2 regions of the Brevibacillus sp. genome follow, and region 2 is predicted to be linked to the other one. Evidence: riboswitches for the same ligand, from Rfam matches in the RefSeq annotation. Region 2 holds a riboswitch; the other holds the start of a gene.
The links. Region 2 has a riboswitch for S-adenosylmethionine ahead of DEP07_RS08140 (homoserine dehydrogenase). Riboswitches for the same ligand answer to the same signal wherever they lie in the genome.
Positions count from the first base shown of each region.

Region 1: it holds a riboswitch for S-adenosylmethionine, as region 2 does, so the genes downstream of both, DEP07_RS04790 (homocysteine synthase) here and DEP07_RS08140 (homoserine dehydrogenase) in region 2, are expected to answer to the same signal.

Region 1 is NZ_DOTK01000022.1:10,184-21,336, forward strand. It holds gene DEP07_RS04780 (MFS transporter) at 1-389, opposite strand, end outside; gene DEP07_RS04785 (ArsR/SmtB family transcription factor) at 389-1,435, opposite strand; gene DEP07_RS04790 (homocysteine synthase) at 1,670-2,971, opposite strand; SAM riboswitch class I at 3,062-3,170, opposite strand; gene DEP07_RS04795 (rhodanese-like domain-containing protein) at 3,733-4,044, shown strand; gene DEP07_RS04800 (SCO family protein) at 4,126-4,749, shown strand; gene DEP07_RS04805 (YqzG/YhdC family protein) at 4,752-5,090, opposite strand; gene rnjA (ribonuclease J1) at 5,377-7,050, shown strand; gene DEP07_RS04815 (BrxA/BrxB family bacilliredoxin) at 7,139-7,567, shown strand; gene DEP07_RS04820 (aldo/keto reductase) at 7,639-8,511, shown strand; gene DEP07_RS04825 (SDR family oxidoreductase) at 8,625-9,326, shown strand; gene DEP07_RS04830 (MFS transporter) at 9,427-10,104, opposite strand; gene DEP07_RS04835 (MFS transporter) at 10,249-10,842, opposite strand; gene DEP07_RS04840 (LCP family protein) at 11,032-11,153, shown strand, end outside.
Region 2 is NZ_DOTK01000034.1:4,445-15,597, reverse strand. It holds gene DEP07_RS08170 (MFS transporter) at 1-1,025, shown strand, start outside; gene DEP07_RS08165 (CcdC family protein) at 1,134-1,616, shown strand; gene DEP07_RS08160 (NUDIX hydrolase) at 1,904-2,311, opposite strand; gene DEP07_RS08155 (VOC family protein) at 2,369-3,175, opposite strand; gene DEP07_RS08150 (CapA family protein) at 3,251-4,396, shown strand; gene DEP07_RS08145 (hypothetical protein) at 4,498-4,650, shown strand; gene DEP07_RS08140 (homoserine dehydrogenase) at 4,684-5,946, opposite strand; SAM riboswitch class I at 6,026-6,136, opposite strand; SAM riboswitch class I at 6,285-6,390, opposite strand; cobalamin riboswitch at 7,091-7,288, opposite strand; gene DEP07_RS08135 (DinB family protein) at 7,454-7,969, opposite strand; gene DEP07_RS08130 (cyclase family protein) at 7,998-8,621, opposite strand; gene DEP07_RS08125 (Gfo/Idh/MocA family protein) at 8,678-9,664, opposite strand; gene zwf (glucose-6-phosphate dehydrogenase) at 9,769-11,153, opposite strand, start outside.

The sequences.
Region 1 (11,153 bases), on a different contig from region 2:
ACGAGGGTCGGGAGCAGCGATTGGCTCGCTGGCACGTACAGAGGTTGAACAAGACCGTTGATCAGCGATGTCAGATAGAGCGGCCAAAGAGAGTCAGGCGCATAGGAAATCGCCAAAAAAGCACAGCCGAAAGCCGCACAGCGCATCCACTGGGAAAAGAGCATGACGCGCTTTTTGTCAAAGCGGTCAAGATAAGGGCCAGCTACAAGCTGCATCAGCAGCGAAGGCAAAAAGTAGAGTAGCCACATTTGTCCGACAGCGGTCTGGGAGCCGGTGATTTGGTAGAGCAACCAGCTGTTTGCCAGCGTCGAAAGCGATGCGCCAAACTCGGAGATCAGCTGACCGAGCAAAATACAGGTGTAGGAACGGTTTTTCCAGAGCGGAATCATCAAAATCCCCTTTCCAGAAACTGATCGAGCAGGAGGGAAAGCTGGGATACGGACTGGCTGCGCAGGCGAAACCGGGAGCCGGAAGCTTCTACCAGACGCGCGGCACGAAGCATGGACAAATGGTGATGAACCGTCGATTTTGCCATTTGCAGGACGTCGGTCAATTCCTGCAAGCTCAGCTCTTTTTCCGCCAGCATTTTGACCATGCGGAGCCGCTGCTCGTCTCCGAGCGCCTTGAAGCTTTGCACCAGAGCCTGCGGCGGCTGGTACGGGTCGATGTGCTCGCTCATGTTTTCATCGGCGACCGGGTAGTAAAAAATTTTCGTGCCCGCGTCATCGGCCTGCACCGTCCAGGGCCGATAAATCGCTTGGGGGATTAGCAGCACACGAGTGACCGCAGGCTCAGGGGGATAGCTTGCTCCGGTTGCCCACTCCACCAGTGCCTCAGGATCGAGCTTGTCCTGCATTGCGCGCTTTTGCGACGAATCCTTTTCCAACATACGCCGGATGCTGGCTTCTTGCGGCTTGATGTGTGTCTGATACCAGCCTTCCATCAAGGTGAGCAGATGCTGGCGCAGTTCATTTGCGTCGACAGAGGTGATATGGGCAATATACGCTGCGAAAAAGAGGTGGTCCCGGCATGCTGCCTGCAAAAGCTCGGCGTCTGCTGAGCTGCCCTGCGCGGCATTTTCGCGTGCTTGCTGTCGTTCCTGGCCCAAAAAAGGCAGGGCGTGGTAGCGCAACTCTTCTGCCGACAGCTCGCTGACAACACGCAAAAACGATTCGAGATCGGCAAAAGGCTGGTGGTGGAGCAGTTGCAGCAACGTCTTCCAAGTGTTGTGCCTTTTGGCGTAATCAACTTCAAGCTGGACGGATTGCGGAAGCGCGCTCAGCATGCTGCTCCAGTGCTCAGGCGGATGCTCCAGCGTGTGGTGAATTTGATCGTAAGTGGCGACGGCGATTCCGAGTGCGGCTTCAAAAAGCGGTGAGCAAGCGAAGTCGAGCTGGTAGGTGGTGCGTGCACTGCCGATGTTCCATATTTTCAAAGCGGATCACCCTTTTCCCATTTTTTTCATAGATCAAATTCTAAAATATTCGAACTGTTAATTCAAGTTATTTAGAATGAATAGTTCAATGATTTTCGCATCTGTTCTTTTTTCTCTGCTGATTTAGTTGAGACTATCCAGTGAAAGACACAAAAAAACGAAAAAACCACTTCCCTGACGAGAGTGGTTTTTTCGTTTTCGCTTGAATGAAAAGGTATGGTGTTGTAGGAAAACCTATACCTTGCTCACGGCAACAGCTGCTTCCAAAGCTTGCTTCAAATCGCCGATGATGTCTTCGATCGCCTCTGTTCCGACAGACAGACGGATCAATCCGGGAGTTACTCCTGCCGTTAATTGCTCCGCTTCGTTCATTTGCTGGTGCGTCGTGCTCGCCGGATGGATAACGAGCGACTTGGAGTCGCCTACGTTTGCCAAATGAGAGAAGAGCTTTACGGATTCGATCAATGTTTTGCCTGCTTGCACGCCGCCGCGGATGCCGAAGGTGAGGATGGCGCCAGCGCCTTTTGGCAAATATTTTTGCGCGAGTGCGTAGTTGGCGTCGCCTTCAAGACCTGGGTAGCTGACCCATTCCACTGCCGGATGCTCGGCGAGGAATTTCGCTACCGCGAGTGCGTTTTGGCTGTGGCGCTCCATGCGCAGGTGGAGTGTCTCCAGACCTTGCAGGAACAGGAAAGAGTTGATAGGAGCTACGGCAGCGCCGATATCGCGTTGCAGTTGCACGCGCGCTTTGATGATGTAGGCGAGCGGGCCGACTGCTTCTGTATAAACGACTCCGTGATAGCTTGGGTCTGGCGTCGTCAGACCAGGGAATTTGCCGTTGTTCCAGTCGAATTTGCCGGAATCTACGATAATGCCGCCAATCGCCGTGCCGTGTCCGCCGATGAATTTGGTCGTGGAGTGAACGACGATGTCAGCTCCGTGCTCGAACGGACGGGTCAGGATTGGCGAAGCGAATGTATTGTCGACAATCAGCGGCACGCCGTTTTCGTGCGCGATGTCCGCAATTGCCTGCAAGTCGGCCACGTCGATGCGAGGGTTGCCGATCGTCTCGCAAAAGAGCGCCTTGGTATTATCGTTGATGAACGCGCGGAAGTTGTCCGGATTGGACTGATCCACAAAGTGTACTTTGATGCCCAGGCGTGGCAGCGTATGGGCAAAAAGGTTGTACGTCCCGCCATACAAGCTGCTGGATGCGACAATCTCGTCGCCCGCTTGCGCAATATTCAAAATCGAGAAGGTGATGGCTGCCTGACCGGAAGAGGTTGCCAGCGCACCTACGCCGCCTTCGAGCAGAGCGACGCGCTTTTCAAATGCGTCTTGGGTCGGATTCATGATGCGCGTGTAGATGTTGCCAAACTCTTTCAAAGCAAACAGGTTGGCAGCATGCTCCGTGTCACGGAAGACGTAGGAAGTCGTTTGGTAGATCGGAACCGCGCGCGAGCCTGTTACCGGGTCTACCTCCTGTCCGCCGTGTACGGCGAGCGTTTCCGGTTTCCATTGTTGTTGGTCAGACATGATCATCTCTCCTTTTTATATGGGGGTAAGGAAATAAAAAAACGGAGCGTTCTCCTGAGTAGAAGAAGGCTCCGGCTATGCACGGGTGTGCGTTCATCTCTCAGAATCTATGGATTCTGCAGGAATTAGCACCGCGCAAGACTCGCTTGCTGGTTGCCGGGTTTCATAGGGCCTGTCCCTCCACCGCTCTTGATGAAAATGTAGCTTTCAGTTGTTGTCATAATTGTATGAAAAACCATACTTCGCTGTCAACATCAAATGATTAAGTTATCGGGGTGGATTTTGTGGATTTTAAAGATTTACCCGTTCATGCTGTTGCCCATAAGATCCAGAGAGCCTGTCTGGTAAGCTCTGTTTACATGGTTTGTATGAGGGTTTCCTTCATCTGAAACCAAATGAGTTGCCTCACGAGATTGTTTTCCTTTTTTGGCATACAAGAGGACCGCAGCCAGAGTGCAAACAGCCAAAATTCCAAGGACATACATCATAGAAATAACTCCCCCTCACGCTAAGCTTCATCAATTATCAGCGTTCTTTTTCATGAACTGGCAGACATGGTTTTTTACTTGTAATTTTATAATTTTATGGTCATTTTTGTAAATTCTTTGAACTTGCAAGCAACCGAGCCTTGCTGTCACAAAATTGCCCCTATATCTCGGCGCTTTCGCAGCTCCCGCCGTTAGAAAACGCCTGGGGCCTATGATATGATGGAAATGGCAGAAAACGACTAAACGATTGTACATATAGGAGGAAAAAACGCGATGAGCCATGGCGTGAAGGAAATTACACCACAAGAGCTGCTGGAAAAGCTCGCGGCAAAAGAACAGCTTCAGGTGATTGATGTACGCGAGGTGGAGGAGTGGAACGAAGGCCATATCAAAGAGGCCAAGCTGATTCCGCTCGGCTTTTTGCCGCATCGCACCGACGAGCTGGACAAAGACATTCCGGTCATCATGGTGTGCCGAAGCGGCGCACGCAGCCACCGGGCAACTGAATATTTGTGTGAGCTTGGCTTTGACGCTGCCAATATGGTAGGCGGAATGCTGGCATGGCCTGGGGAAAAAGAAGTCTAGAAAGACAGAGAAAATGTGCGCTGCTCGCCGCTGCAAGCAAAGCGGGATGGCGCATGAGATGTGCAGGGGAGGCAGGAAATCGTGAGTGAAGGAGCACAGCAACAAGGGTCAGCGTTGCAGCGCCATTGGTTTACGGTGCTGGCAGGCTTGATTATCCTTGCGATTGTAGGTGTGTTCGGCTACAAATACTTGGCAAAAGATCCGATTCCGGTGATGAAGCCGATCGCGGACTTTTCGTTGGACAACAGTGACGGAACTTCCTATACGTTCTCGCAAGGCAAAGGCAAGGTGCGCCTTGTCGAGTTCATGTTTACCAATTGCCCTGATATTTGCCCGGCAACGACGTACAACATGTCCAAGCTTCAGGATCAGTTGAAGGAGAAAAAGCTGTTCGGCGACAAGGTTGAGTTTGTCTCGATCACCTTCGACCCCGACTTTGATACGGCTGAGGTTTTGCAGCAGTATGCAGCGAAGTTCAAGGCTGATCAAAGCGGCTGGAAGTTTTTGCGCGGAGATGCCCAGGCGGTGGAAAAAGTAACGAAAGACTTCGGGATTGCGGTACTGAAGCAGCCTGACGGTTCTTTTGCCCACACCGCACGCATGTTCCTCGTCGACGGTGACGGCAACATGCGCCGTGCTTACGGCATGGCGGCGGACATGGACATGGAGCAAATGATGAAAGAAATGGAACAGCTCGCTGACTAGACTCAGACGGTTTCTTCGTACGTGATGTTCACGACTCGTTCCGTTTGGTTTTCAAATTCAATATGCACAAGAAGCGCCCACCTGCGATTGCCCTGCTGGAGCAAGAGCTTGAACGTCTCCTCTGACGTGGTGGGCGTTTTTGCTATGCGCCCGACATGCAAATAGTCTACGATTTGCGCGTGCGGATATTTTTGCATCGTTTCCTGCATCGCCAATCTGCCCCATTTGGCATATGGCGGCTGGGCATTTGCTGGGGCATACTGGAAAAAGAACAGCAGCAAACTTGCGGCCAGTGTAGCGAGAAAGCTGCGCGTGAGGAACATGTTCATGGAAGAGTGCATGGCGGAGGCTCTCCTTTTTCGTGTTGGAAAACGGGCTTGCCATGTAGTCTGAAGTCTTTTTGAAGCGGTCATTCGTAGAAAATCCTTACACGTGCAAAAGGGGGCTTGCGGCCGGAGCAGTCGCTTGATGCCCAGCTTTTGCTCGAGTTGGAGATACCGCGTATCAGTTTTCTAATATTGACCGAAGATGAATGTGTGGAATTAACAAGACAGGATGAAACGAACGCCTCGCGTTGTGTTACAATAAGAATGGCATGCTTGGTTCGGGTTCCCAAAATCATGCACGATGAAGTTAGGAGGAAAGAGTTTGAGCGACGTTAAGATTTTCGCAATGGGCGGCCTCGGCGAGATCGGAAAAAATATGTATTGCGTCGAGTATGAGGATGAAATTATCATCATTGACTGCGGGGTGAAGTTCCCCGAAAATGAAATGTTCGGTATCGACCTGGTCATCCCCGATATTTCCTATTTGGTGGACAACCAGCACAAGATTAAAGCACTTTTGTTAACGCACGGACATGAGGATCACATCGGAGCGATTCCTTATATTTTCAAACAAATTAACGTGCCGATCTACGGTGGTCGTCTGACCCTGGGCTTGGTCAAGGCGAAGCTGGAAGAGCATCGCATGCAAAATGACGTGAAGATGATTCCGATCTCGGAAGATACGGAAATTCCGTTCAATCGACTGAAAGCGACTTTCTTCCGTACGAATCACAGCATCCCGGATTCGCTCGGGGTTGTGCTCCACACGCCTGAAGGCATGGTTATCCATACAGGCGACTTCAAATTTGATATGACTCCAGTCGGACAGACCACAGAGTACGGCAAAATTGCCAAACTCGGCGCGAGTGGCGACGTTTTGGCTTTGCTTTCCGATAGTACAAACAGTGAGCGCTACGGCTTCACCATGTCAGAGCGCACAGTTGGCGAGGGGATTCTCGATGTGGTGCGCAAAGCGCGCGGTCGCATCATCCTGGCTACATTCGCGTCCAACGTGCATCGTCTGCAGCAAGTGGTAGATGCCGCTGAACAGTGCAACCGCAAAGTCGCGGTCATCGGCCGTAGCATGGAAAAAGTGTTCCTGATTGGACAAGAACTGGGCTACATCCAGATGCCTGAGGGTATGCTGATTGATATCAAGCACATTGACAACTACGCAGACAATCAGGTGCTGATTATTTGCACGGGAAGTCAAGGCGAGCCGATGGCGGCGCTGACCCGGATTGCTTCCGGATCGCACCGCACTGTGTCGATCTATCCGGAAGACACGGTGATCATCTCTGCTTCGCCGATTCCGGGCAACACGATCAATGTCAGCCGGACGATAGACAAGCTGTACCGGGCAGGCGCAAACGTCGTGCTCAGTCACGTGTTTGACATTCACGCGTCTGGACACGGAAGCAGCGAAGAACTGAAACTCATGCTCAACTTCATTCGTCCGAAATACTTCATTCCGATTCACGGTGAATACCGGATGCTGAAGACGCACTCCAAGCTGGCGCAGCAAGTAGGAATTGACGAGAGCAACATTTTCCTCATGGACAACGGGGAAGTGCTGAACTGCAACCGTGAAAAGGCATGGCTCAGCAAGGTGCACGCCGGAATCGTGCTGATCGACGGCAGCGGCATCGGAGACGTAGGCAACATCGTTCTGCGCGACCGCAAGCATTTGGCGGAAGATGGCCTGATGGTCGTCGTCGTCAGCCTCGATATGAAAAACTTCAAGATTCTTACGGGACCAGACATCGTCAGCCGCGGTTTTGTCTATGTGCGCGGTTCTGAGTCGCTCATTCAGGAAGCGACGCTTCTGGTTCGCCAGCGCCTGCAGGAAGCGCTCGACAAGAAGATCAAGGAATGGTCTGAGCTGAAATCCCAGATCAATGAAGTAATCAAGCCGTTTATTTATGAAAAGACCGGACGCAATCCGATGATCCTCACCATTTTGATGGAAGTGTAGAACGAAAGCACTTCTGCGTTCTCGCGAGGGCTCGATCAGGTTATAATAATACGTAAATGGAAACGTGATACAAAGGAGAGGTTGCCCCATGATGTCTTATGAAGCGTATATGAGCCAAGTGATTCAACCGATGCGCGATGAATTGACCCGCAACGGATTTCAAGAGCTGCGCACGGCAGAGGAAGTTGAACAAACATTGCCGAATGCAAAAGGTTTGACTCTCGTAGTCGTTAACTCCGTATGCGGCTGCGCAGCAGGACTCGCTCGTCCGGCAGTGGTTCATTCCTTGGGCCATTCCACCAAGCCAGACAACATCTATACTGTATTCGCAGGTCAGGATAAAGAAGCTACGGCAAAAGCCCGCGAGTATTTTGAAGGCTATGCGCCGTCGTCTCCGTCTTTTGCGATCATGAAGGACGGCAAAATCATGACGATGATCGAGCGCCATCAGATCGAGAACAACGATCTGCAAACCATCTCCAACCTGCTGACCACAGCTTACGAGACATACAAATAAACAACAATGACCATGACAAGGCGCTCGGAATCGGGCGTCTTGTTTTACATCCGAAAGGAGCAACCACCAGCATGCAGACCCGATCATTTGGACGAGATCCCCATCAAGTTTCCTTGCTCGGATTCGGTGCGCAGCGGATCGTGGACGAGCACGATTGCAGCGAAGAGCAGGCAATCGCGATTATTCGCCGCGCAGTAGAAGCGGGCGTCAACTACTTCGATACAGCTCCGAGCTACAGCGACGGGCAGTCGGAGACCCGGGTGGGCTTGGGGTTAAAAGGCTTGCGCGACCGCGTGTGGATCGCGACCAAGACGGGAGGACGCACCCGCGATTTGGCTTTGAAAGATTTGGAGGGCAGCTTGAAGCGGCTCCAGACGGACTACGTCGACGAGTGGCGCATGCACAACATCATGCAGCCGCACGATCTGGAAGCGATTTTTGCCAAAGGCGGCGCTCTGGAAGCTCTGCTGGAAGCCAAAGAGCAGGGACTGATCCGCAAAATCAGCATTAGCGGACATACCGACCCGCGCTTGCTGGCAGAAGCGATTCGCCGTTTTCCTTTTGACAGTGCGCTCGTGGCTTTGTCTGCTCTGGATCATTTCATCTACAGCTTTGTCCATGATTTCGTGCCGCAAGCAGTCGAAAAAGGCGTGGCCGTCATCGGGATGAAGGTGATGGGGCTGGGCAAGCTGGCTCCGTGGACGGAGCAGGCGCTGCGCTATACATGGAGTTTGCCTGTCGCAACAGCGATCTTGGGCGTGAGCAAAATGGACGAGCTGGAGGCGGATTTGGCCGCAGCAGAAGCTTTTGTGCCGATGACCGATATCGAACGCGTGGAGCTTTTCCAACAAATCATGCCACTCGTGCGGCCGGATGTCCTGCGCTGGAAAGCCCGCGAATGGATGTCTGGCGAATGGTATCAGCTGCCCGAATTGCCATTTTGATTGAGCCGTAAAGAGAAGGAACCTCTTCTGGATTTGATTTGCTGGAAGGGGATTCCTTTTCGCCTTTTACTATACTATTATATATAATAAGTTTATAAAAGGCGGTGATTGTTGTGTCTGCAAGCAAGCTGGTGGTCATTACAGGGGCGACCCGGGGATTGGGCAGGGCGATGGTGGAGCGGTTTCATGAAGCGGGCTGGGTCGTCGCGGGATGCGGCCGCTCGATGGCAGAAGTGTGGAACTTGAATCGCGAGTTTGGAAAAAGGCATCATTTTTCGACGATCGACGTTTCCGACGGGAAGCGGGTGGAAAGCTGGGCAGAGGAAGTGTGCAGCAAGCTTGGCGTACCGGATCTTCTCCTCAACAACGCCTCCCTGATCAATCGCAATAGCCTGCTGATGGAGCTGTCGCCAGAAGAATTTACGACAGTCATGAATGTCAATGTAAACGGCGTGTTTTACGTCTGTCGCGCTTTTTTGCCGAAAATGGTACCCAATCCGGAGGGCAGAGTGATTGTAAACATCAGCTCGTACTGGGGGCGAGTCGGGGAAGCGTATGTAGCACCGTATTGCGCATCCAAATTCGCAGTCGAAGGGCTGACTCAATCGCTGGCGCAAGAATTGCCGAAGGGGATGGCGGCAGTCGCGCTTGACCCGGGAGGAAGCGTCGGTACGTCCATGCTGCAAGCGTGTTCGCCGCAAGACATGGCGGCAGCCCCATCCGCACAAGAGTGGAGCCGTGTAGCTGTGCCGTACATCATGAGCCTTTCTGCGAAGGACAACGGCAAATCGTTGACATGCCCGCCAGTGAGGTAGCCGGGTTTACGAAGAAAGCGACAATCGAGAACGGTCTGGATAGCAAACAAGCCGCCTTTTTCCAAGCTGGAAGCAGGCGGCTTGTTTATGTGTAAACGAATCAACTGGCTTTTGTCGCCGAGACTCGTTTTTCGCGCTGGACATACGCATGGAGCAAACAGAGGAAGACGGAAGCAAGCGAAACGAGGGAGGCCAAAAGCAACGTGGGCTGCACGCCACCGTGGTCGTACATATAGCCCATCGCCAGCGGGCCGAGCAAGCGCCCCACAGCGGTAATCGCCCCGACGACTCCCAGGTAAAAGGGAGCGTTTTCCCCCGTCTTTTCCGTAATGAAAGTCGGGATGGTCGGAGAGATCAGCATTTCGCCAAAAGTGGTAATGATCATGCCGGCGATAAAAGCAAAGTAGCTGCCGTGATACATGAGCATGAAGCCGAACCCGAGAGCGTATGCCACCGCGCTTGCCACCAGCTGCGCGGACAAGTTTTGCTGCAGGATGTGCTTGATCCAGGACGTGATGGGCTGACCCGCAAAAATGATGATGCCGTTGATCGTCCACAGCCAACTGAAGGCCGACAGCGGCATGCCCTGCGCCGTAATGTAAGGGGCGACACCCGTGTTCCAGACCATGTTGGAAAAGAAAATACAGGCAGCTCCCAGTGCCATGAACAAGTAAAGCTGGTAGCGCAGAAGCAGGGCAAACGTATTTTTCGCCTCGCCTTGCCGCCGGTTTTCTTTTGCCTGGTCGCCAACCAGTTCTTGGTGCGAGATATTTTTCATAAGGCTCTTTTCGCAAATTTTGTTGCTATTGCTGTTGTGGAAACGTGTGCTCTATAATGAAAATCAGGAAGTCTATAGGATTTCCATTTACCGTGAATGCACGCTTCGCTTGGTACTATAAATATCAAGCAACTCACGGCTTTTCTAAAAGCAACAATTTCTTAGAAAAGAGCGTTTCATAAAAAGGAAGAAGAACAGCGCAAACAACAGCGTGCTCGTACTGTTGAACAAAAAGGTCAACTGAAAGGAAAAGGTAGCGATGACCCCGGCAAGCGAAGTGCCGATCGCCATGCCGAGATTGTTGCCTACGTAGACGATGTTAAACAGCTCTCGGCGCTGCTCCTTCCAGCGAAAGCCAATAAATGCCTGGATCGCCGGAAAAGAAAGGTTGAAAGTAAAGCCCAAACAGGTCATGAGCACGAGATAGACGGGCCAGCTGCTGATGAACGGAATGGACAGCTGAATCAATCCTTGAAAAAGCAGCGCTCCCACGATGAGACGCTTGGCGCCCAAGCGGTGAAACAGGGAGCCGCCGACGAATTGCCCGGCAATGCCCGCCAAAGACTGGACCATCAAAACAAAGCCGGCTTCGGTCATGGAGCGTTGGAGAATCGTATGTACGTACAAAGTAGTCAACGGCCACATGAAAGCGCTGCCAGCAGAATTGATAAAGCTTGCAACGAGAAAAAACAGGGCTTCCTGCGGGTAACGCTGAAAAAACGCGGATGGAGAAAGCACGACAAGTCACCCCTTGGAAACGAGTATGAAGGTAGTATAAAGAATATTGCAAATTTTGTAAATGTTAAAGTATAAAAAGTTAAGCTACCCAAATAAAGGCTGCTCCACATTGTAAAGATTCGAGTATACTAAACAAGTGGTGAGATGAGTTCAAGTAGATACAGAGAATAAAAGGTGGAGTAGTTCTTTATGCGAATATGGAAACGAGTGTTGCTCCTGATGCTTGTCGTGATTGCCACGACAGCGGGTTATTACGGATACTCCTTTTATGAGTTTGCTCAAAATATCCAGGCTCCTAATGTTGTTACACC
Region 2 (11,153 bases):
CGAAAGCGGGCGTCGTCATCGATATGTACGACAAGGGAAAAGTGATGCTCTTTGCCAGCATGGCCCGGACTTTAAGCCCTGTGTTCATGTTTCCCGCTCTCGCGTACGATTCCATTCTCTGGATGATCGTCTCCCTGATCGTCATGCAAGTGTCTGCGGCGTTTTACTTCCCGACCGTGCAAGCCTCCTTGCCTGCCATCTTGAGCAAAGATGAGCTTTTGAAAGCGAACAGTGCGTACTTGAACATTTCCACCCTGTCGCGCATTGGCGGAACGGCTCTCGGGGGTGTGCTCGTGGTCTCCATGGAATTGCCCATGCTGTACATTTGCTCGATCATTGCCTACGCGATTTTGGCTGTCGTCACCTTGTTTTTGCGGATTCCGCCCGTTACCTCGCGGAATATGAAGGAAAAAGTGGAGTTCCGCGAAGTGCTGATGATTGCCCGCAAAGACCCTGCCTTGTTTGTCGGATTGATCAACAACGGTTTGATTACGTTGTTTTTGGGCGGACTCAATCTGATGATCCTCAACCTAAGCGAGATGCAAAACGAGCCGCAGCTCATGGGCTGGATTTACGCGGTCGAGGGCACGAGCATTTTGATCGGCGGACTGCTCGCCAAACGGTGGATCGGCGGCAAAAATCTGGTCGCTGCCTCTACGCTCATGCTGTTTTTCTTCGCGCTTTCCCAATTCGGAATGTCCATGGCAGACAACAAAGCGATGGTGCTGTCTTCCTTTTCCGTGTTTGGCTTGGTCGTCGCCTTCTTTTTTCCGGTCATTGCGACGATCTTTCAGAAGCGCTTGCCAGCCCACCAGCAAGGACGGTTTTTTTCCTTCAAAAGCATGCTCGACCGCGGCTGTTTTCTGCTCGCGCTGGGGATTACCGGGGTCGGTCTCGACCTGCTCGGCATCACCGGCTACCTGCTGTTTATCGGCTCGCTGACGCTCTTGTCCGGCCTCTTGACGCTCCTCTACAGCAAAAAACACAAGCTCGATGTCCGGGCCAGCGACGAAGCGGCGGCTTAGCAAAAATGCCGCTTCGCTGTCTGCGGCTTCCCCATACGTCTCAATTTGGTGTAAACTAGACAAGACAACATTGAAAAATTGTTGAAAGTCTATGGAGGCGTTTTTTCCATGCAGATACTCACTTCTTCATCCTTTGGCATTTTGGTGCCGCTGGTGATGGCAACCGCGGTCATCTTTTTGCGCATGCGCCGGCAAAAAAAGCCTGTGTCTGCAAAAAGCATTATCCTGCCGCCGTTCTTCATGGCTACTGGCTTTGCCATGTTTTTCTTTCCGGAAGCGGCGCTGCCACCGATGTACGATCTGGCGGCGTTTGTAACCGGATTGATTTTCTCCATTCCCTTGATTATGACTTCGCGCTTTGAGATCATCGGTCAAGACGTTTACCTCAAACGTTCCCGTGCGTTCTTCTTTATTTTGGCAGGACTCCTGATCATCCGGCTGATTATCAAGCTGGTGATCAACGACAGCTTCACCCCGATCCAGACAGGCGGCTTGTTCTTCCTGCTGGCGTTCGGCATGCTGGTTCCGTGGCGCATTGCCATGCTGTACATGTACCGCCAATTGACGAAAAAGACGTTCGGAACGCATTGATCGCCGGCGATGTTGATGTCGCAGAAAAGAAAGAGCAACCTGATTCCTTTTTTCGCAAAGGGAACGGGTTGCTCTTTTTTCTATGATTCAGTTATTCAGTCAAGTGCGTTTGGAAAAACTCAACGATGTGGCTAATCAGTTGCAAAAAGCTCTAAGGCCCGCCGTGAATGAGCAAACACACTCACTTTTTTCTCAAAACAAAAAAGCCGTCCCTGTTCGGACAGCTTTTTGCCTGCTGATTGATTTCGCCCGCTCTTTTCACTACGACCTACACTTGCCCGTTTGCCCTAAAACTCCACGTAAAACGGATGCTTTTCCTCCTGCAAACATAAAGAGATGCGCTGTCTGAAATTGCTCCAGGTCACCTTTTGCAAAGCTTCCTCGATCGGAAAGAAGCCCGACTCCAGACACTCAGGCGTTGTGATTAGTTTTCCGCCGATCGGTCTGGCGAGAAACAGGGCGTTGCAGATCGACTTGCTGACATTTTGAAACACGCCGCAAAATTTCGTCACTTCAATGTCCAAGCCGCATTCTTCCTTCGTTTCCCTGATCGCTGCTTCGCGGATGGACTCCCCTTGCTCCACCTTTCCGCCGGGCATTTCCCAGCCCCGTCTCGGCCCTTTGATCAGCAGCACTTCGTTGCGATCATTGACGATAATCGCCGCAGCGGACAAAGAATGCTTGGGTGATGTCACAAGCTCGCCTCCTTTGCGCCATTTTCTTGCTTTGCCCCTCGTTACTTTCTAGCAAATTCAAATCAGGTACGTCCCGCCACAAATGGAGTGCGATTCGTGAAGCGCTTTTGCCGCGCCTACTCTTGCAAAAAAAGGACGCTCTCCGCGCGATTGCAGCATCCGCTTGGCCGATCCATCCTGCTGCGGTTCACACAGCACGATATTTCCGCCAGGTAAAGCAAGCGTCAGGCAACGAGCGCCCATTTGCTCATCGTCGAACACTGCTTGGCTCGGCAAGCCGAACCACCGCGTCCAATCCGCTGCTGCCGCTTCCAGATCGGAAACAGCATAACCAACCGCTTGCAGCTCCGTCGCGCCATTTGGATGCGGAGCGATGATGCCGCGCTGTGTCAAATCGGCTTTGCGCTCCTCGTCTGTCTCGCTCCATTCAATCAGAAACGGCATTTGTCTCGCACTGTGCGGGTCTTCGGCAAACAGCATGCGCCACTGCAAAATCTTCCCGTCGTCTCGCGTGCGGCTGCCCGCTACCGGCCCTGTCACTTTGAGACCAAGTGACTGAAATCGCTCTACCCACGCGTCCATTTGCCGAGTGCGCAGGGCAATTTGCCCAAGTCCCTCACCGCGATTCGCCTCCCAGACCAGTTGCCGGATGAGCGGATTGTCGGATTGCTTGGCGACAGCTGCCTCCTCCACCGCCAAAAACTCCACATAAGATAGTCCCAAGTAGCTGAGACTGTTCCATGTTCCCCAATGGGTATGACGTCCGCCCGCGACAGCGTGAAAGCCTGCTTCCTGAAAAAGCCGGGCAGCCTCTCCAGGGGGACGGTGCACGAAATGAACCAGATGATCGAAGGAAAGCTGCATCTTTTTTCGCCCCTTTTCGTATTAGCTCTATAATAACAAATTCACCCATTTTTCGTTACCGTTGAAAGGAGCATAATGAATCAGACGCAGCAAAGCCTAAAGCACATCCGGCGAAAACAACGACAAAAGAAGTGGCAAAGGATGGCGAAGCAAACGCTCTTGTTCAGTCTGCTCGTCATCCTTTGCTCAGGGATTTACTTCGCTTTCGACAAGCTGGGAAGCCATTCCGCCTCCCCTGAACACGATTCCGCACCACCTCCGGCTGTTGCCCACGAGCCGACTGTCCGGCTGACCTTCGTCGGAGATGTGATGATGTCCGGAAATGTGGAAAAAACGTTGCTCGAAAAAGGCTACGACTACCCGTTCACGCACGTCCGTTCCCTGTTTTTGCAGGATGACTTTACCATAGCCAATCTGGAGACGCCACTTACCACAAAAGGCACGCCTGCCGACAACAAACAATACGTTTACAAGTCCTCTCCTTTGGCTGCGCCTGCGATGAAAGCAGCAGGGATCGATGCGGTCAACCTGGCAAACAACCATTCGATGGATCAGGGCGTGGCCGGATTGCTCGACACGTTTGACGCGCTTGCCAAAAACGGGATCGCTTACCTCGGCGGCGGCAAAGACTCTGTGGAAGCCTTCACTCCCGTCGTGGTGGAGCGAAACGGCATCAAGCTCGCCTTGCTCGGATTCAGCCGGGTCATTCCCGAAGTCAGCTGGTTCGCCACGGAGAAACAGCCTGGACTGGCTGGCTCCTATGATTCCGCCAAAGCCGTCCAAGCGATTCAACAAGCAAAGGCACACGCTGATCTCGTCGTCGTGATCGCCCATTGGGGCAAGGAACGGGAAGACTTTCCCGTCGATCACCAAAAAGAATTGGCCAAAGCTTACATTGACGCAGGAGCAGACTTGATCGTCGGTGGTCATCCTCACGTCCTGCAAGGCTTTGAACGCTACAACGGCAAGTGGATTGCCTACAGTTTGGGCAATTTCATTTTCACCCGCTCGACGGAGCCAAAAACGTGGCAGACGATGGTACTGCAAGCAAGCTGCACAAAAGACGCTTCCTGTGAACTGACGATGCTCCCGTTCCATGCCGAGCTGGGACGAGCGGTACCGATGAATGACACGGATGGGGCAGCGCTTCTGCAACGAATCGAATCACTGTCGGAAAACGTTCAGATTGAAGCCGATGGTCACGTACAGGCACGCTCATGATAAATGAGGCGTGCCCGTTGCCTTTTTTGGCGAAACTTTTCCATATTGCTTTCGTAGACCATAGTAGAACCACTTTTTCCAGCGAAAAGGAGGCGGCACATATGACCGGATTGATTATCACCGTATCGGCGATCGGCCTTATTATACTCTGCAGTTATTTCATGACCAAATGGGAAAAAGTCGTCTTCCCCGGCAATCAGAAAAACGGGCCTTCAGATACCGATCAACAGCTCTCGGATAAAAAAAGCAAGTAGAAAGGATCAGCGCTGATCTAGACAGACTGCGAGCTATGCCGATTCGATCAGCGGGAAGCAGCGCACGGAAAGTCCGAAGTCACTTTTCAGCACTTGCTCATGCTCTGCGCGAATACCTGTAACGATCAAGCCCGCGCGCAGCACACCGCCCAAGTCGAATTGCACCTTCAATTTCGTCACGTTCACGCCAGCCTCCCGCAAGAAATGCAGCACGCGATCAGGTGTGGCGGCGATACACGAGCCTTCCAAATAACACAGCACCCGTTCGTCTTGCCCTTGCTCCAACTGAGCCGCGGCATTTTTTTCTGTCCAAACAGGATGCGGCGTAAATGGCTGGGTCAACAAGTAAGCCAAATCTTCAACGACAGCGCTTGCGGTCGGCAGTTCGCCTGCACCCCGGCCCGTAAACAACAGGTCGCCCACGATGTTCCCGGAGAGCTGCACCGCATTGAACGCATCCTGGATTTGCGCCAACGGATGGGCAATGGGCAGCACAGTCGGCTGAACCGATAGGCGGATGCCTTGCTCGGCTTTTTGTGCCTGGGCAATCAGCTTGATCCGGTAACCCAGCTCGCTTGCGATCCGGATGTGTCCGGCAGACAAATCGGCGATTCCTTTACGCACGACATCCGCAAGCGGCAACGACTCCCCGTACACAAGCTGCGCGAGAATGTACAATTTGTACATGGCATCGAAACCTTCCACATCCGAACGCGGATCAGCTTCCGCATAGCCCAGCTCCTGCGCCTGCTTCAGCACTTCCTGATAAGAGAGCTGTTCCGCCTCCATTTTCGTCAAGATGAAGTTCGTCGTCCCGTTGAGAATACCGCGAACTCCTTGGATGTCATTTGTGCGCAAAAACTGCCGCAGCACACTCAAAATCGGAATCCCGCCAGCTACGCTCGCTTCATAAGCCAGATGCACCTGATGCTGGTTAGCCAGATCGACAAGCTCAGGGCCGCGTTTGGCGAGCAGCTCTTTGTTCGCCGTTACCACATGGCAGCCTTTTTCAATCAGGGCACGCACGTAATCATACGTAGGCTCGACACCGCCCATTACCTCCACGACAATGTCCACATCGCTTTTTAGCACATCCTCAAAATCGGTAGTCAAAAGCGCAGGATCAACCTGAACCGCCCGTTCTTTTTCCGAATCGCGAACCAATGCTTTGACAATCTCGATCCGTTTGCCCAACCGCTGCGCCAGCTTCTCCTGTTGCGAGCGAATCGTTTTGATGACGCCGCCCCCTACTGTTCCCAATCCCAGCAATCCTACTTTGATTACACCTGCGCTCATTATTACCACCTCATGTCATGTTTTGGAAAAATAAGAAAAACCTTCTTGCTAAGAAGAAGGTTTGGCATCAAGGTCCTTCTCCTTATCTCCCAGAACGATTTTCGTCCTGCAGGAATTGGCACCTTGTCACAAACTGCGTAACGGTTGCCGGGCTTCATCGGGCCAGTCCCTCCACCTCTCTAGATAAAGAAAACTATGAATTTTTGTTCTTTGCTAGATGTCAGTTCTCTCTTGTCTTTGAAATTGGGCAAATGTTTGCCTCGTTCCCACTTTTTCATACATCAAAAAACCTTCTCCGCTAAGAAGAAGGTTCGTCTTGACTGCTACGAGGCACCCGCTTCTTATCTATCGAGACGAAACGTCCCGCAGGAATTGGCACCTTGTCGCAAAAGCAACGGTTGCCGGGCTTCATCGGGCCAGACCCTCCACCTCTCTGGATAAGAACTATGATTTGCTATTGAGCCTATTCTAAGAAATTCCAATGCATTCGTCAACACAATTCTTTTTGTTTGCTGACAAGACTCGCAAGCAGGAAGACAGAACGGCAACCCCCTCAGCAAAGCAGCCGTTTCCACGCGCAAACACACTTTCCACTTCTGCCATGTTGCAGCAAGCGCACGTAACGATTCCTGCTTCGCTTTCCTCTGGCACTTCTTTTTCTTCAACATAGCCGCACCATGGACATATGAAAAGCTGAACCACGCCACTCCCTCCTTTTTCACGGCGACAATCTGGCAACGATATCCTTAAAAAGGCTCCGGTTCGCAAGCTTGCGATCCCTCACATTCGTACAAGATCTAGTCAAGTTGAATTTAATCGCGAGTCATCGTAGCCTCTTTGACAGGTAGATCAACCGCGAGACGCCCTGGTCCATTCGACGAACCGCTGCAAGCGAGAGGCAGCTTCAGCTCAGCTCTTTCGATTTTAGCCGCTTCTATCGCGAAGCTACTCCAGCGCCTCGATTAATCGCATCAATTTCGAGACAAGTTGCCCCCTTCGACAGACCACACCAATCCCCCAAACAAAAAAAGCATTTTCCGACGACCGATACGATCGTTAGAAAATGCGCAAGCAAAGAGAAACGTATTCGTCCCCCTGCTGTCATGGCGAGTCCTCTAACACCTCCCTATCTCCCGTAGGTCCATCAGTGTCGTCGAAACAGGCAGGTCTCCTGACTTTGGGATCATCGTCTGGCGCTGCCTTCCCCATCCAAGTCTGGACAAGTGGCCTGTATGCGCAAAACTCCCCTCTTACAGTGGCGGGACCGTGTCGGATTTGCACCGAGCTTCCCTATTATCCTTGCGGCGATATACCTCAAGGAACCTGTTCCCACATATGAAATTGGAAAAATCACTACTGTTATTGTACCCTACCATTGCCGAGATAGGGAGGGCGAGTTGCGAGCGGCAGCGAAAAGATAGCGAGGAACACGCAGCGACAGCTGGAAAGCGAAAAACGAGTAACGAAAAGCGACACACAGAAAGCGAAACAGCGGGCTTCTCCCGGCTTACAGCGAATACCGTTCCCGCAAAATTCTACAGTGGTGTGCCTCGTGTCCGGCGATAATATAGGCCAATGTGCGTGCCGACAGCTTATTGCCATTTGCTGTGCCCGTTCTCGTCCACGCCTCGGCAGCGATCCCCCGCAGTTGGGCCAGCGTCGACTGTCGCACAGCGTTGTATTCTGCGAGCAAATCCGCCAGACTGCGCTCCTGATAGAAGCCTTCTGCTACATACGTATTTTCATCGAACCCCGCCAGCTCAGTCTGATCCCCTCTGGCGATTCTCAGCAAGCGATAGCTCATGATTCGCTCGGTATCGATGATATGGCCCAGCACTTCTTTTACCGTCCATTTGCCCGGAGCGTAGCGATGATCGATTTGTTCCCCTGTCAATCCGGCGAACATCTCCCCTGTCTGTGCTGCCTGTTGTTCGAGAATCGTCAGCAGATCACCTTCTGGCACTTGACTGACGTAGGTAGCAAAATAATCTTGGTACTCCTCCCGGTTTGGGCGAATCAGCATGCTCATGTCCTCCTCGGCTTCTCTCTATTTATCCTTCTTGCCAGCCTTCAAACAGCAGCACCCGCGCAGGAGCTGCATCTGTTCCTACAAGCTTCAGCGGAGCAGCCACCATAAAGTAGAGGCCCGGTGGCACATCGCGCAGACGCAGCCCTTCGATCACGACGATACCTGCGGCAAACAGCGTTTTATGCGTCGGATGCCCCTCTTGGCTCCGTTCAATCCCCAAAGCATCCGTGCCAATTCCCCGTACGCCTTTTTCAGCCAAATAAGCAGCGCCATCGTGCGCCAAATAAACAAATTCAAACGAAAAGGCGTCGTCTTGCGAATTTTTCGTTTGAAACAGGAGAAACTCTCCCGGGGCGATATCAAACTTTTCCAGCTCAGCCCGGCCAATCTGGTCCTCAACGTGCGTCAAGTCAAGCACACGGCAGTTCCCGACCAGTTTTTCCAGCGAGATGCTCTCAAATGTCTCTCCATCGTTCACCATGTGCAGCGGCGCATCTACGTGGGTGCCAGAGTGCACATCCATATCGATTCTGGACTCGGTTACGTACCCATTCGTAACCGTCTGTATTTTCGGTTGCTTTTCCGGCTTGTTCTTGTACACCGTCATGCCTTCAAAGATTGGTGCCGTCACATCGAACATTCTCATCGCGTTTTCGCCCCCCTTGTCTTCCTGCTTTTTTATGATTTAGCTGTTCCCTTCCTTCAACGCGGCAAATCAGCAGGGTACACAACACCGATTTGTCTTCGCGCTTCGTCCATGACCTCCATGGTCCAGCGGGAAGCTGTATGTGAATTTGTCTCTGACTCTCTCAAGCCTGCCTCAGCCAAGCGAATGAACTCTCTGATCTCATAATGCATCGTTTTGGGCGTCTGGGGCCTGGTCACATCCTCGACCCTCCCGTCGCGGTAGCGAATCTCGATACGCGTGAGATGGTTGATTTTATCGATCACCATCGTCGCGTCCTCCCCCTGAATCTCCGCAGGCTGGTACGAAGTCGTGATCTTGGAAAAGCTGATGACGGCATCCATATTTTCGTACTTCAACAGCATGCTGCCCTCGCCATCTACCCCTGATTGCAGTAGAACGCCTTCCGCCTTGACCTGTTCTGGCTTGCCAAACAGCACAATCGCAGGATAGAGACAGTAAATCCCGATGTCCAGCAACGCTCCGTTGGAATAGGCGGGATCAAAAGCTCGCATAACCTGGCCCTGTCGGTAGGCATCGTAGCGGGAGGAATACTGGCAGTTGCTTGCGATATATCGGCGAATGGTGCCGAGCTTGGGCAAATGATCCCGGACTGTAGAAAAATTGGGCACGAGGGTCGATTTGACGGCTTCCATGAGCAGCACATCATTTCTTTTCGCTGCCGCAAGCATGGCTTCGACTTCTGCCGCGTTAGAAGCAAACGGCTTTTCGCACAACACATGCAGCCCCATGTCCATGCACAGGATCGCCTGTTCCGCATGAAAGCAATTGGGGCTTGCGATGTAGATAGCATCGATGGTTCCGCTCGATGCCATCTCTTTTATATCCGTGTATACAAAAGGGGCTTGGTATTTTTCAGCAAATTCCTGGGCGCGTTCGCTCGTCCGCGAATAGACCGCCTGAAGAGAAAAGCCTTCGACGGTCAAACCTGCCTGGATGAACTCATCTGTAATCCAGTTGGTGCCGATTACGCCAAAACGCATGAATCGCTTCCCCCTTCTTTTTCACTTGACTCACCCCTGGCTTGAGCCAGTCTCAACCCGAAATGAGCAAGACACTCGCATAAGCCGAGGTGTACAGTCAGCCATTACCGATGCACCGGCTCCGGCTCCCTCTCTTCTACTTCATCCAACCACCAGGAAAATCCTTCCGCTTGCAGCAATTGTTTCGCTGCATCCGGCCCGTATGTTCCCGCTTCATACGAGACAAGCGGTACGAGATTGCGCTCAAAAGCCGTCAAGATTGGCTCTACCCATTTCCACGACAGGCGCACTTCATTCCAATGGGCAAAATAGGTCGAGTCTCCACGCAGCGCATCGAACAAGAGGCGTTCATAAGCCTCTGGGACGTCCTTCTGCCCGGAACTGAAATCAACGGTCACAGGCTCAATCTTTCCGCTATTGGCCGGATTCTTACTATTCAGCTGCAAAGCGATTCCTTCCTGTGGATTCACATGAATGATCAACAAATTCGGCGCTGTCTTTTCCTGTTGCTCCCGATACAGCTGCTCCAGCGGGTTTTTGAACTCAATGACGATTCGCGTCGACTTTTCCTTCATCCGTTTCCCTGTGCGAATGTAAAAGGGCACTCCGCTCCAAAACGGGTCGTCAATCCAGACTCTGGCTGCGATATACGTCTCCGTCATCGAGGTCGGCGATACTCCCGGCTCTTCCCGGTAGCCTGCCACCGGAACTTCCCCCATGCTTCCTGCGCGATACTGCCCCCGCACGATGTTTTTCGCCACTTCTTCAAGCGCCAGCGGCCGCACTGCTTCCATTACTTTACGTTTCTGCGCGCGAATGTCTTGCGCCGTAATCCGCTTGGGGATGTGCATGGCAACCATCATCAGCATTTGCAGCATATGATTTTGCAACATGTCACGCAGCGCCCCAGCCTGTTCGTAAAAACCAGCCCGCTCTTCTACCCCGACCGTTTCGCTCGCTGTGATCTGTACGTTTGCAATGTGACGATTGTTCCAGAGAGCGGCGAAAACGGGATTGGCAAACTCCAACGCCTCCAAATTTTGCACCATCGCTTTGCCCAAATAATGGTCGATCCGGTAAATTTCTTCTTCGGAAAACGCTTTGGCCAGCTTCTCATTCAAGTCTTCCGCCGATTGCAGATCGCGTCCGAACGGCTTTTCGATGATCAGGCGCTTCCAGCCGGCAACAGAGCCGAGTCCGCTCGTCTGGATATTGGCAGCAATCACCTCGAAATACTCAGGGGCAACCGACAAATAAAACATCCGATTTTGCGGAAGCTTGCATTCGTCCTCGCGCTGCTTGACCCGTTCCAGCAGTGGCGTGTAAGCTTCTGCTTTCGTCACATCGACAGCCGCATAAGAAAAGGCTGCCAAAAATCGTTCAAGCTGTGCCTGATCAATCGCATCTCGCCGGGAAAACTCCCGGATCGACTGCTCCACGCTGCGAACAAACTCCTGACCAGACCAAGCTCGCCTGCCCACACCGACAA